4 regions of the Clostridium sp. HMP27 genome follow, and region 3 is predicted to be linked to each of the others. Evidence: riboswitches for the same ligand, from Rfam matches in the RefSeq annotation. Region 3 holds a riboswitch; each other region holds the start of a gene.
The links. Region 3 has a riboswitch for thiamine pyrophosphate ahead of tenA (thiaminase II). Riboswitches for the same ligand answer to the same signal wherever they lie in the genome.
Positions count from the first base shown of each region.

Region 1 (3,192 bases), on a different contig from region 3:
TGCTCAAATGTTAAAAGGTGGAGTAATTATGGATGTTGTTAATCCAAAGGAAGCTGAAATAGCGGAGAAGGCTGGAGCTTGTGCTGTAATGGCTCTTGAAAGAGTACCTTCCGATATAAGGAAGCAAGGTGGAGTTGCAAGAATGTCCGATCCTAAAATGATTAAAGAAATAAAATCAGCAGTTTCAATACCAGTTATGGCCAAAGTTAGAATTGGTCACTTTGTAGAAGCTCAAATACTTCAAGCTTTGGAAATCGATTATATTGATGAAAGTGAAGTTTTAACTCCTGCAGATGAAGCTTATCATATAAATAAATGGGATTTTAAAGTTCCTTTTGTTTGTGGTGCTAAAAATCTTGGAGAAGCTTTAAGAAGAATAGGTGAGGGAGCTTCTATGATTAGAACAAAGGGGGAAGCGGGTACAGGAAATGTTGTTGAAGCTGTAAGGCATATGAGATGCATGATGGATGAAATAAGAAAAATAAAAAATGCTCCAGAACAAGAACTTATGACAATTGCAAAGGAAATGTCAGCTCCATACGAATTGATAAAATTTGTTTGGAAGGAAGGAAAGCTTCCTGTAGTGAATTTTGCAGCAGGTGGAATTGCAACACCAGCAGATGCCGCACTTATGATGCAGCTTGGCTCCGAAGGGGTGTTTGTTGGCTCTGGAATATTTAAGTCAGATAGTCCAGAAAAACGAGCAAAGGCAATAGTACTTGCAACTACTTATCATAATGATCCTAAGAGACTTGCCGAGGTTTCAGAAGAATTAGGGGAGCCGATGAGTGGAATAGACTTAAGAGATTTAACTAATAGATATGCAGAAAGAGGCTGGTAAGATGAAGATAGGAGTTTTATCCCTTCAAGGTGGAGTTATAGAACATATAAAAAGCATAAATGCATTAGGCTTTGATGCAGTTGAAGTTAAAACGTTAAAGGATATTGAAGATATTAATGGATTAATTTTACCAGGGGGAGAAAGTACTGCTATTGGCAAAATTTTAAGGGAAACAGGAATGCTTCCCAAGCTTAGAGAGAAGATACTATTAGGATTACCAGTATGGGGAACTTGTGCAGGCATGATACTGCTTGCACAGGAAATTGAAAATGACGACATAACACATATTTCTGTAATGAATATAAAAGTTAGAAGGAATGCATATGGAAGGCAAATAAATAGTTTTAGCACTGAGGATGTTATTAAGAGTGTATCAGATAATCCAATTCCGCTTGTGTTCATTAGAGCACCATTTATTGTTAGTGTGGGAGATGATGTAGAAGTACTCCATAAGTTAAAGGAGAATATAGTAGCAGCTAAACAAAATAATATCCTTGTCACATCCTTTCATCCTGAACTTACAGAAAATCTTCAGTTCCACAAATACTTTATTTCTATGTGCCAGTTCTAACTTGAATTTTTAGGAACTTCATAGGGATCAATTGACTTAATTTTTTATATATAGTATGATGTTAATGAAAATTAATAATATAGGTAATTACACAGGGGAGTTGGTAATGGCCAGCTGAGAGTAAGAAATCCATTCTTAGACCCTTTAACCTGATCTGGATAATGCCGGCGTAGGGAGTTAGATGTAGATATTGTTTTGATATTTAAGACATAAACTTCGTGGGAGTTTATGTCTTTTGTTTTTTATATTATAGAAAAATTAAAAACTACTACTTTTAAAATACTTCTAATTTTCTGCTGGATAGTACTAAAATTTTATATTATTTAAATTTAGGAGTGATTTTATGGGTACAAAAAAATTAACTTTTTCAGCACTACTTATAGCTATGGGAGTTTTACTTTCAAATTTAATTTATATTCCAATAGGAGCTTCAAGGTGTTTTCCTATACAACATTTAATTAATGTACTTTCTGCAGTAATGTTTAATTCCTACATAGGAGTAGGTATTGCCTTTTGTATATCAGTTATAAGAAATATTTTAGGAACAGGTTCTATTATGGCTTTTCCTGGAAGCATGATAGGAGCATTTTTGGCAGCGTTATTTTATAAAAGAGGCAAAAAGATTATACATGCTTTTCTAGGAGAAGTTATAGGTACGGGAGTAATTGGAGCACTTGTTTGTTACCCAATTTCTAAATTAGTACTTGGAAAAGATGTTGCAGCACTATTTTATGTAATACCTTTTTCCATAAGCAGTTTAGGAGGAGCATTAATAGCTTATGTGGTACTAACTATTATATTAAAGAGAAACATAATAAACATGGTTTATAAGCAATAACACTAAGGCTAATTGAAATTGATTAAAAAGTATTGAAAAAACTAAATGAGGAGGTTTTGTAAATGAAAAAAGTATTAACTATTGCAGGTTCTGACAGTTCAGGAGGAGCAGGTATTCAGGCTGATTTAAAGACATTTTCTGCAAATGGAACCTTTGGAATGAGTGTTATAACTGCTATTACGGCTCAAAATACTCAAGGTGTTTGGGCAGTGGAGGATTTATCATCTTCAATTATAGAGGCTCAAATAGATGCAATATTTAAGGATATAGAGGTAGATGGAGTGAAAATAGGAATGGTTTCAAAAATAGAAACTATAGATGCAATCAGTAAAAAGTTAAATGAATATAAACCTAAGAATATGGTTTTAGATCCTGTGATGATTTCAAAAAGTGGATTTGATTTACTTAAACCTGAATCAAAAAAAGCACTTATAGAAAAATTAATACCTTTAAGCTCTATTATAACTCCTAATATCCCTGAAGCATTGGCTATAATAGAAACTTATAAACAGATGTATACGGATAATCATGAGTATAGTGAATTGTTAAAAGAAGCTGAAACATTAAAGGCTATAGAAACAAGAGAACAAATGGAAACTGCAGCAAAGATAATTCATTTCATAGGGGCCCCTAATGTACTTTTAAAGGGAGGTCATTTAGCGGATGATGCTGTAGATATATTATATGATGGAAAAGAATTTCATTATTTTGAAGGAGAAAGAATACATACTAAAAATACTCATGGAACAGGATGTACCTTATCTTCTGCAATATGTTCTAATTTAGCATTGGGTTATACTTTAGTAGAATCAATAAAAAGAGCTAAGGAATATATTACAGAAGCAATTAAGCACTCATTAGATATTGGCCATGGTGTAGGTCCTACTAATCATTTTTACACACTGTATAAAAATGCAGGTATGCTATAGAAATAAAAATCTA
Region 1 is NZ_JMFY01000018.1:209,544-212,735, reverse strand. Features, by position in the region: gene pdxS (pyridoxal 5'-phosphate synthase lyase subunit PdxS) at 1-841, shown strand, start outside; gene pdxT (pyridoxal 5'-phosphate synthase glutaminase subunit PdxT) at 843-1,412, shown strand; TPP riboswitch at 1,496-1,605, shown strand; gene thiW (energy coupling factor transporter S component ThiW) at 1,756-2,250, shown strand; gene DP68_RS10130 (hydroxymethylpyrimidine/phosphomethylpyrimidine kinase) at 2,313-3,179, shown strand.
Region 1: it holds a riboswitch for thiamine pyrophosphate, as region 3 does, so the genes downstream of both, thiW (energy coupling factor transporter S component ThiW) here and tenA (thiaminase II) in region 3, are expected to answer to the same signal.

Region 2 (3,192 bases), on a different contig from region 3:
AATTCATAAATACTTTATCTTCTTTTTGATTTTCTTCTATATTATTTTTACCAGAGTGAATTAATTTCATAAGCCAAGACATATTTTTACCTAAAACTCTCATAATTTGCATTCCTTCTTCATCTTGAGTTGCTTCACCTGGTTCTGTACCATGTACTACATTCCAGTAATTTGATGTAGGCATCACCATTTCTGAATAGTTAATGTAGTTATTTAATTGGTCAAAAGTTGGAACCCCTCCTGATCTTCTAACTGCAACAACACTAGCTCCTACCTTATGTCTAAGTATTCCGCTATTTACTGATGTTACAAGAAATGCTCGATCTAAAAATGATTTCATGGTTCCTGCTATAGCTGAATAATGTACAGGCGATCCTAAAATAATTCCATCAGCTTCTTTCATTTTTTGAATCCATTCATTAACTTCATCATTTTCTATAACACATCTTTCATTCATATTTCTACTACATCCACCACAAGCTAGGCATCCACGTATTACTTTGTTTCCTACATGGATAACTTCTACTTCTATATTTTCTTTTTCTAACTCATTAGCCACAGCTTTTATAGCCTCATAGGTATTCCCATCTTTTTTAGGACTTCCGTTAAAAGCAATTACTTTCATAGTACATACCTCCATATAAACCTTTATATTTATAATCTTTTGTGCTTATGGGATTATTATATGGCTCGGTAATTTAATTAACAAGTACGCACTTTTTTGTTAGATGACTTACCTTCAGGTAAGATTTATTGTAATATGTATATTTACGCTATGTTATAAATTTTTATTGATAATTTTTCTAGTATATAATATAACTATAATATGTTTTTTAATTTTATATTTCTCCTATTCACAAAATAACTAAAGGCAGGTACCTTAATGATACATTATAATGAAAAAGAATATATATGTTTACTAGATTTTGCGATGGATCTTATAAGAGGAAAATGGAAAGCCGTTTTATTATGTCATTTATATAATGAACCTAAAAGATTTTTAGAACTTCAGCGAATAACTAAAGGAATAAGTCAAAAGGTATTAAATGAAAAACTTAAGGAATTAGAAAATGATGAATTAATAAGCAAAATAATTTATGCTGAAATTCCTCCTAAAGTTGAATATTATCTTACTAATAAGGGAAAAGAACTTACCAAGATTATTAAAGAAATTGAAGATTGGTCTATTAAATATTATCCTCACTTAGACAGTGATTGTGATCAATAATTTATTAAATTGAGATATACTATTAAAGAAGCACTGAATAATTATTCTAAAAAATTCTTTACATAGTATCACTTCAGCATTATAATGAGTTTAAAGTAATATATTACTTACATAAAAAATAAATATAATTATAATTAACTAGGGGTGCCCTTTGGCTGAGAAGATTTTACTAATCTAACTCTATGAACCTGACGTAGTTAGTACTACCGTAGGGAAGTTATGTACGATTATTATTATAATTGATTTTTATAATATGATTTTGTAAGAAGCTTTGCCGTATGGTAAAGCTTCTTTTTAATTTATTTTTAAAATTTAATAATTGGACCTTTTCAAAAATACAAACAAACCCTGCTAGTTATTTTTTGAAGACGTCTAGCGCAAGGGGAGCTTATATTGATAAGCTGAGAAAGAGATGTTATCTCTGACCCTCATAACCTGATTTGGATAATTCCAACGTAGGGAGCATTTTTCAACTATACATTCGTATTCTTGTTGCAAGCCCTATATAGGCTTGCATTTTATTTTTGTCAAAAATAATTAAATAATAAAGGAGAGTTCAAATTATGTATACAACTCAAATGGATGCAGCTAAAAAAGGTATTATTACAAAAGAGATGGAAATAGTAGCGAAAAAGGAAAATATGCATATAGAAGTTTTAAAAAAGCTTATTGCAGAAGGGAAAGTTGCTATACCAGCTAATAAGAATCATAAATCCATAGATCCAGAAGGTATAGGAGAAGGCTTAAGAACAAAAATAAATGTAAATTTAGGTATATCAAAAGATTGCTGTGATATTGATGAAGAAATGAAAAAAGTACAGCTAGCTTTAGACATGAAGGCTGAGGCTATAATGGACTTAAGCTCCTTTGGAAAAACTGAAGAATTTAGACAAAGACTTGTTACTTCATCATCTGCTATGATAGGAACTGTCCCAATATATGATGCTGTGGGATTTTATGATAAAGAATTAAAGGATATTACTGCAAAGGAATTTTTAGATGTTGTAGAAAAGCACGCAAGAGATGGTGTAGATTTTGTAACTATTCATGCTGGTATAAATAGAGAGACTGCAAATGTGTTTAAAAGAAATAAAAGACTTACAAACATTGTTTCAAGAGGTGGTTCTCTTCTTTATGCCTGGATGGAACTTAATAACAAGGAAAATCCTTTTTATGAATATTACGATGAATTATTAGATATATGTGAAAAATACGATTTAACTTTAAGTCTTGGAGATGCCTGCAGACCTGGTTCTATCAATGATGCTACCGATGCCTGCCAAATAAAAGAATTAATGGTATTAGGCGAATTAACTTTAAGAGCTTGGGAAAGGAACGTTCAAGTTATCATAGAAGGTCCTGGGCACATGTCATTAAATGAAATTAAAGCAAATATGCTGCTTGAAAAGAAGCTTTGCCATGGTGCTCCATTTTACGTATTAGGCCCTATAGTTACAGATATAGCCCCTGGCTATGACCACATCACAAGTGCTATTGGAGGAGCATTAGCTGCTAGCTGTGGAGCTGATTTTCTATGCTATGTAACTCCGGCAGAGCATCTAAGATTACCTAATCTAGAGGATGTTAAAGAAGGTATCATTGCTTCAAAGATAGCTGCTCATGCTGGCGATATAGCCAAAAATATTCCTGGTGCTAGAAACTGGGATAACGAAATGAGTAAAGCAAGACAAGAACTTAATTGGGACAAAATGTTTGAGCTTTCTATTGACCCAGAAAAAGCTAGAAGATATAGAAAAGAATCTTCTCCTGAGCATGAGGACAGTTGTACTATGTGCGGAAAAATGTGTTCCATGAGAAATATGAATAAAATAATGCAGGGAAAAGATATCAATATTTTAAGAGAAGATAACTAGGAAGTGATGAAATGCAAATAAATGATGTTGATAAATACAAAGTATAAATGGTTTTTCTGCCATAGGCCATGTACGATACTCTGCCTTTGG
Region 2 is NZ_JMFY01000018.1:309,787-312,978, forward strand. Features, by position in the region: gene DP68_RS10645 (flavodoxin family protein) at 1-625, opposite strand, end outside; gene DP68_RS10650 (helix-turn-helix domain-containing protein) at 884-1,228, shown strand; TPP riboswitch at 1,359-1,460, shown strand; TPP riboswitch at 1,599-1,704, shown strand; gene thiC (phosphomethylpyrimidine synthase ThiC) at 1,789-3,102, shown strand.
Region 2: it holds a riboswitch for thiamine pyrophosphate, as region 3 does, so the genes downstream of both, thiC (phosphomethylpyrimidine synthase ThiC) here and tenA (thiaminase II) in region 3, are expected to answer to the same signal.

Region 3 (3,192 bases):
CTCCTAAAACTATTGATATTAAAAGTCCTATGAAAGTAACTAGCATTGTAGCAGGAAGATGCACTAAAAAAAGAGGTTCCCTAAGCTCCCAAGTTTTCATTAAAACTTTAGTAGGAGATGGAAGTATAAACATTGCATTTATATATCGTGCAATAATTTCCCAGGTAATAAAAAAGAAAATTCCTACAATTGCTGATGATTTATATTTCTTCATAGCTCTACCCTCTGCTTTAATTCATTTATAAGTTCTTCTTTTATCTCAAGTATTTCCCTATTGCTTAAAGCATGTCTATCTCTTGGATAATTAAGAGGAACTATAACTTCCTTTAACCTTACAATAGGCTTTTCTGATATCACAAATATCCTATTAGATAAAAATAAAGCTTCTTCTACGTCATGAGTTATAAACAAGATAGTCTTTTTTAAATTAATCCATTGACTTAGAAGCCATTCCTGCATAGAAACCTTTGTAATAGCATCTAAGGCACTAAAAGGCTCGTCTAGAAGCATTACCTCTGATCCTGTAAGTAATGTTCTGATAAAAGAAACCCTTTGTCTCATTCCTCCCGATAGATCCTTTGGATGTTTATCTTTATACTCATTTAAGCCAAAAATCTTTAAATATTCCTCTGCCTTTTGTCTAGCTTCTTTAACATTTCTAGAACCTACTTCCATCGGTAATGAAGCATTTTCTAAAATCGTTCTCCAGGGTATTAATAAATCTCGTTGGGGCATGTACCCTATATGGCCATGTAGGTCTTTAATATTATTACCACCTAATAAAATATCTCCACTAGAAGCTTTTTCAAGTTTTGAAATCAATCTAAAGATTGTACTTTTACCACAACCACTAGGCCCTATTATACTTACAAAATCTCCTTTATTTATCTTAAAGTTTAGATCTTCTATAAGAGTCTTTGAATCATTTTCATATTTAAAGTTCACATTAGAAAACTCTAACATACTGATTACATCTCCTTGTTATAAGCCATGTCCCAAAACATATACTCATATTTACTTGTGTTCACAAATATTTCCTCTAGCTTTTCAAGCTCCCCTTTTGGTAGATCCTTTGCCAGGTCATCTACTAAGTCTATTACCCAGTTAGTTAGCTTTATATAATCCTCTGAAATATATCCTCTTATCCATTCTCCATAGAACTCGTGATCTACAGCTCCTGGAATTTTACTTAACTGTCTTCCAATCTCTAAATAACTCCACATACAAGATAATAATGACACAGTAAGATCTGCTAAAGTTCCTCTTTGAGATACAGAAAGCATATAATTAGTATAGGAAATATTAGCAAGGGATGCCTTTGTATCTCTAATTTCCTCCTGAGTAATTCCAAGTCTTCTCATATAAGATCTATGAATACTCATTTCGCCATTTAATATTCCATTTACCATAGTGGCAAATCCTTTCATTACCTCTTCAGTATCAGCCTTAACTATACCCAGAGCATAAATTTTTGCATAATCAATAAGATAAATATAATCTTGAATCATGTAAAATTTAAATTTGTCCACATCTAAAGTTCCTTGTCCTATACCATCTACAAAAGGATGTTTGTAATAAGATTCCCAAATATCTTCAACACTCTTGTATAAACTTTGTGAAAATTTCATTATTAATCCCTCCATTGCTCCTTTTAGTCGTAACACTTAATATTGTAAGACTAATAATTTTAAGGATCTTAGAAAAATAAAAAGGTACAAATCTACAAAAGAGATTTGTACCTATATCCTCAAAATATATGTATATGTAAAACCTCTTCCTACGCTGGAATTATCCAGTTCAGGTTAAAAGGGTCTAAGAATTTCGTTCTTACTCTCAGCCAGCAACACCAGCCCCCCCGGGATTTTTTATGCACTTGTTGTGTTTCACAATATGTAATACTATTAAAATCTAATCTTACATAAACTGCTTTTCACCTTAATCTTACAAAGTCATATTACCACAATAGCTTAAAAATGCCAAGACTTTTTTAAGTGATTAATATTAGAAACATAGCTGGAAATTTTTATTCATACAAAAATAAGAGATGACTAGTGTCATCTCTTATCATATATACTAATCTAATTATAATCAAAGAAAGTATCCAAAATACCGCTGCCCTAATTTTGACACCTATCTCTCCGATAGGTGGGTGTCCTCACAGATGCTTTATAGACCTTGCCATTTACGTTGGACTTATGAGTCAATTCACATCTAAATGTTGAACTCCCTTTTAAGTAATGTAGGTTCAAAATAAGAGCTTCACAAATATTTCAGAAATAAGGGATTAACCTTATGAAATTATTATATCAAATATCATCTAGATTGCAATAGGGAATTTAAGGTTGATAAAATTCTATTAAATTTATGTAAAGTATACATAAGTTTTTCAATACCAAAATATTATAGAACACTTAAAATTTCATTGGAGGTGTTCATTTGGAGGTTGTCGCTATTACAAAGGATTCTATAGATATTGGAAAAGAAAGAGTTTTAACTATACTTAGTTTATTTCCATTATGCCTAATCATCTTAGCTTTTATATTTGATAACCCTAAAAACATATATAAAGGACTTTATAGAATAGTTGTAAGTCCCGACATACTATTGACGGATTATATATCAGTTGGTGGAATTGGAGCAACATTTATAAATGCAGGTGTTTTAACCTTAGTAAACATTTTTATAATATGGAAATTAAAATTAAAAGTTAATGGCGCATTAATTGCATCTGTATTTACTATTATGGCCTTCTCGTTTATAGGAAAAAACTTATTCAATGTCTGGCCTATATATTTAGGAGGATACCTCTATGTTAAGTATCAACAAATAAATTTCAAAAACATAGTAGTAATAATGATGTTTAGTACAGCTCTTGCCCCAGTAGTAAGTGAGATAAGCTTTGGATTACATGTATCTATAAAATTAGGTCTTCCTATTGGCATACTATTTGGAATACTAATAGGATTTGTAATAACACCACTATCATCACATCTTATAAAAGTCCATGATGGATATAATCTTTATAATATAGGATTTACAGCAGGCCTCATCGGTTCTATAATAACCTCTGTACTTAGAGGTTTTGGTCTAATAATTAAATCAACAGAAATATTATCAACTGAATATGACTCATTTTTAAAGCTGCTTCTCATTTCCTGCTTTATACTCCTTATTTTCTTAGGATATTATATA
Region 3 is NZ_JMFY01000034.1:34,405-37,596, reverse strand. Features, by position in the region: gene DP68_RS14335 (ABC transporter permease) at 1-214, opposite strand, end outside; gene DP68_RS14330 (ABC transporter ATP-binding protein) at 211-963, opposite strand; gene tenA (thiaminase II) at 969-1,628, opposite strand; TPP riboswitch at 1,758-1,867, opposite strand; RNA gene ssrS (6S RNA) at 2,095-2,280, opposite strand; gene DP68_RS14320 (DUF1576 domain-containing protein) at 2,437-3,192, shown strand, end outside.

Region 4 (3,192 bases), on a different contig from region 3:
TGTGCTAATGACAGTTAAAACCCAGGGATATAATAGGTTAATGTATAAGAGTATAATTACATTTTATAATAGGCAAGAAAAAAATACAGAACAGTATTATGTAGTTGCAAACTATGAAAATAGAAGTTGGCATTTGAATGCAACTAAAGACAAACCTAGTAACTTTTAGATATTAATATAATTTTTATAAGGGTTTTTATAACATTTTTTTAGTGCTATAATAAATAAAGTTTTACAATACATATTAAGGAGGAATAGAAATGAGTGATTGCAATAGTTGTCCTAGCAAAGGAAGCTGTAATAGTAATTCATCTACATGTTCTAAAGATGTGCCAAAGCACGGAAATATAAAACATATTATAGGAGTAATAAGTGGAAAAGGTGGAGTTGGTAAGTCAACAGTAACTGGTATTTTAGCGGTACAACTGCAGAAGGCTGGATTTAAAGTTGGAGTACTTGATGGAGATATAACAGGGCCTTCTATGCCAAGGTTTTTTGGCATAAACGAAGAACGAGCAGAAATACATCAAGTAGAAAATAGTGAAGAAGTAAAGTTTATACCTGTCCAAACATCTTTGGGTATAAAGGTAATATCCTTAAATCTTTTAACAGAGGAAGAAGAACAGCCGGTTATATGGAGAGGACCTGTAATAACTGGTGTATTGAAGCAAATGTATTCAGACACAGTCTGGGGAGATTTAGATTATCTTTTAATCGATATGCCTCCAGGAACAGGAGATATAGCATTAACTATAATGCAAAGCATGCCTGTAGAAGGAATGGTAGTTGTATCTACACCTCAAGATATGGTATCCATGATAGTTAAAAAGGTTGTAATAATGGCAGAAAAAATGGATGTAAAGGTATTTGGTGTAGTAGAAAATATGTCTTATGTACAATGTAATAATTGTAGTGAAAAGATTAGAGTATTTAGCAAAAAATCTGCTGAAGAGCAAGCTAAATACTTAGGAGTGCCTTTAATGGCAGAGATGCCTATAAATTTAGATTTAGCTGAAAGCTTAGAGAGCGGTCAAGCGGAAAGATTTGTGTTATTAAATGGGGATTATGATAAATTATTAGATAATTTTATAAAGCTAAGCAAGTAACTACTGCTAAAATTTAAATTTTAAAATTTAATAAAATAGTAATAAAGAATGACGAGTGGGGTAAAATATATATAGTTCAAAGTAAAAGGAGGAATTGTATTATGCAAGCATATGTTGATAAGGATCTTTGTATATCATGTGGACTATGTCCAGCAATAGCTGGGGATGTATTTGAAATGGATGACAGTACTGGAAAAGCAACAGTTGTAGTAGATGAAGTTCCATCAGGTTCAGAAGATGCTGCAAAAGAAGCAGAAGGAAGTTGCCCAACTAATGCCATAAAAGTAGAATAATAAAAATAATAAAAGCATGTAATGATTTTCATTACATGCTTTTCATTTAATGACTATGAATTGAATTTTTATTTAAAATGGAATATATTTGATTAACAGGAATTAGTGTAAGTATTACAATACAAATTAACCCATCTATTGCTAAATAAGAAGCATTGTATATAAGGGAGTATAAATAAGGTGACATTCCCTCTGGAGCATTACTTCCCCAAAATACCACACCTGAAATAAAGTGGAATGTAAATCTTCCTAATACAGCTATAACTGTGGCAATTAATTTTTTGTCTTTAAAAAAGCCTGCAAGACCTAGTGCCATAAATGGTAAAGGATAATCAAATAATACCTGTACAGGATGGAGGATATAAGGTCCTAAAATTAAGCTTAATATACCATACATAAAACCAGTTAGAAATCCTATTTCAGGTCCATAAAATAATGAAAGAAGAATAATAGGTACCATTCCACCTAATGTAATAGCTCCTCCGCTAGGTAATTCTGCGATCTTAAATAAATTAAGGAGTACAGATAATGCAAGACCAATACTTAATTGAGAAATTATTCTTACGGTTAAGGTAATCTTCTTAAGTCTTATAAATACCAGTATTATTAAAATTACTCCTGCAAGGGTTAATAAGGTTAGAGGATACTTAGATAATTCTAAGATTCCACTTTGTAAAGTTTTCATAATAGCCTCCTTTGTGCTAAAGGATATAAAAAATAAAAGTATTCCAGCACTGGAATACCTTATAAAGCGAGTCGAGACTGCTTCCCTACGCTGGTATTATCCAGATCAGGTGATAAGAGTTAATGACTAAATCATTTCTCAGCCGAGTTCGGCACCTCTAGCACGGTTTATTAATTTTATATAACTTATTATATAGTATTATATATGTATTTTCAAGAACGTTGTACTTATTAAAAGAAGTCTACAAGTTTATCATTTCCAGGATGAAGGGGACTAGGATCTACATTTACCATATCTCCGAGCTTTATATGCTCAGATAACGTAAGTCTGTTAATTTCCATAGTAGTACCATCTTCTAAAGCAACTAGGGCATCTGAGCCTATTAAATCTATTATCCGACCTTTCATGGGCAATACCTCCTTTTTAGTTAGTATTGCCTATAATTAAGTAAATTATTTTATTTTAATGTTTGCTTTTTTATCTAGTATGTGCCACCAAGTATTTCCTATATTTAAAGGGATAGGATTTCCGAGATTATCTAGAAGCTCTGTACTGGAATCTAAGCTAGATTGTTTCCACTTTCCCTTAACTACTTTACCGTTGCTTATAACTAGGCAATCTCCTTCACCAATTAGTCGTATATCAACATGTAAATTATCAGTTTGAAGTGTTATGTTTGTAAGCTGAATAACGATATTCTTTGCTTGTATAGGAATATTATTGTCTCTATTTACAGAAGGGGTACCATCCATATATTTAACATATAAGCCATCTTTAAGTATATAAGAAGTATTGTAATATTTATTTACTTTTATAGTAACTGAACTAGAACTATCAAGATTTGAATTTTCCCAATAGGATTTATTAAAATTATAAGTTGATGTAGGTTTAGCTATAAGATTTTTTTCTGAAATTAAATTTCTCATATTTTCTGTGGATGTATATAAGCTATGTTCATACTTTCTAGACTTATCCCGCCAATAATACTTTTCATATATAAATTCATTTAAGCTTGGCAAATTTTCAGTCTCAATTTGAGTTTTAGCTTCTTCGCTATATCCACAATGTCCAAAAGGTAATTTATGAAGTTTAGATAAGTCTAAAAAGT
Region 4 is NZ_JMFY01000001.1:33,386-36,577, forward strand. Features, by position in the region: gene DP68_RS00180 (hypothetical protein) at 1-169, shown strand, start outside; gene DP68_RS00185 (Mrp/NBP35 family ATP-binding protein) at 261-1,106, shown strand; gene DP68_RS00190 (ferredoxin) at 1,208-1,399, shown strand; gene thiT (energy-coupled thiamine transporter ThiT) at 1,446-2,084, opposite strand; TPP riboswitch at 2,150-2,253, opposite strand; gene DP68_RS19395 (hypothetical protein) at 2,315-2,491, opposite strand; gene DP68_RS00200 (DUF3048 domain-containing protein) at 2,537-3,192, opposite strand, start outside.
Region 4: it holds a riboswitch for thiamine pyrophosphate, as region 3 does, so the genes downstream of both, thiT (energy-coupled thiamine transporter ThiT) here and tenA (thiaminase II) in region 3, are expected to answer to the same signal.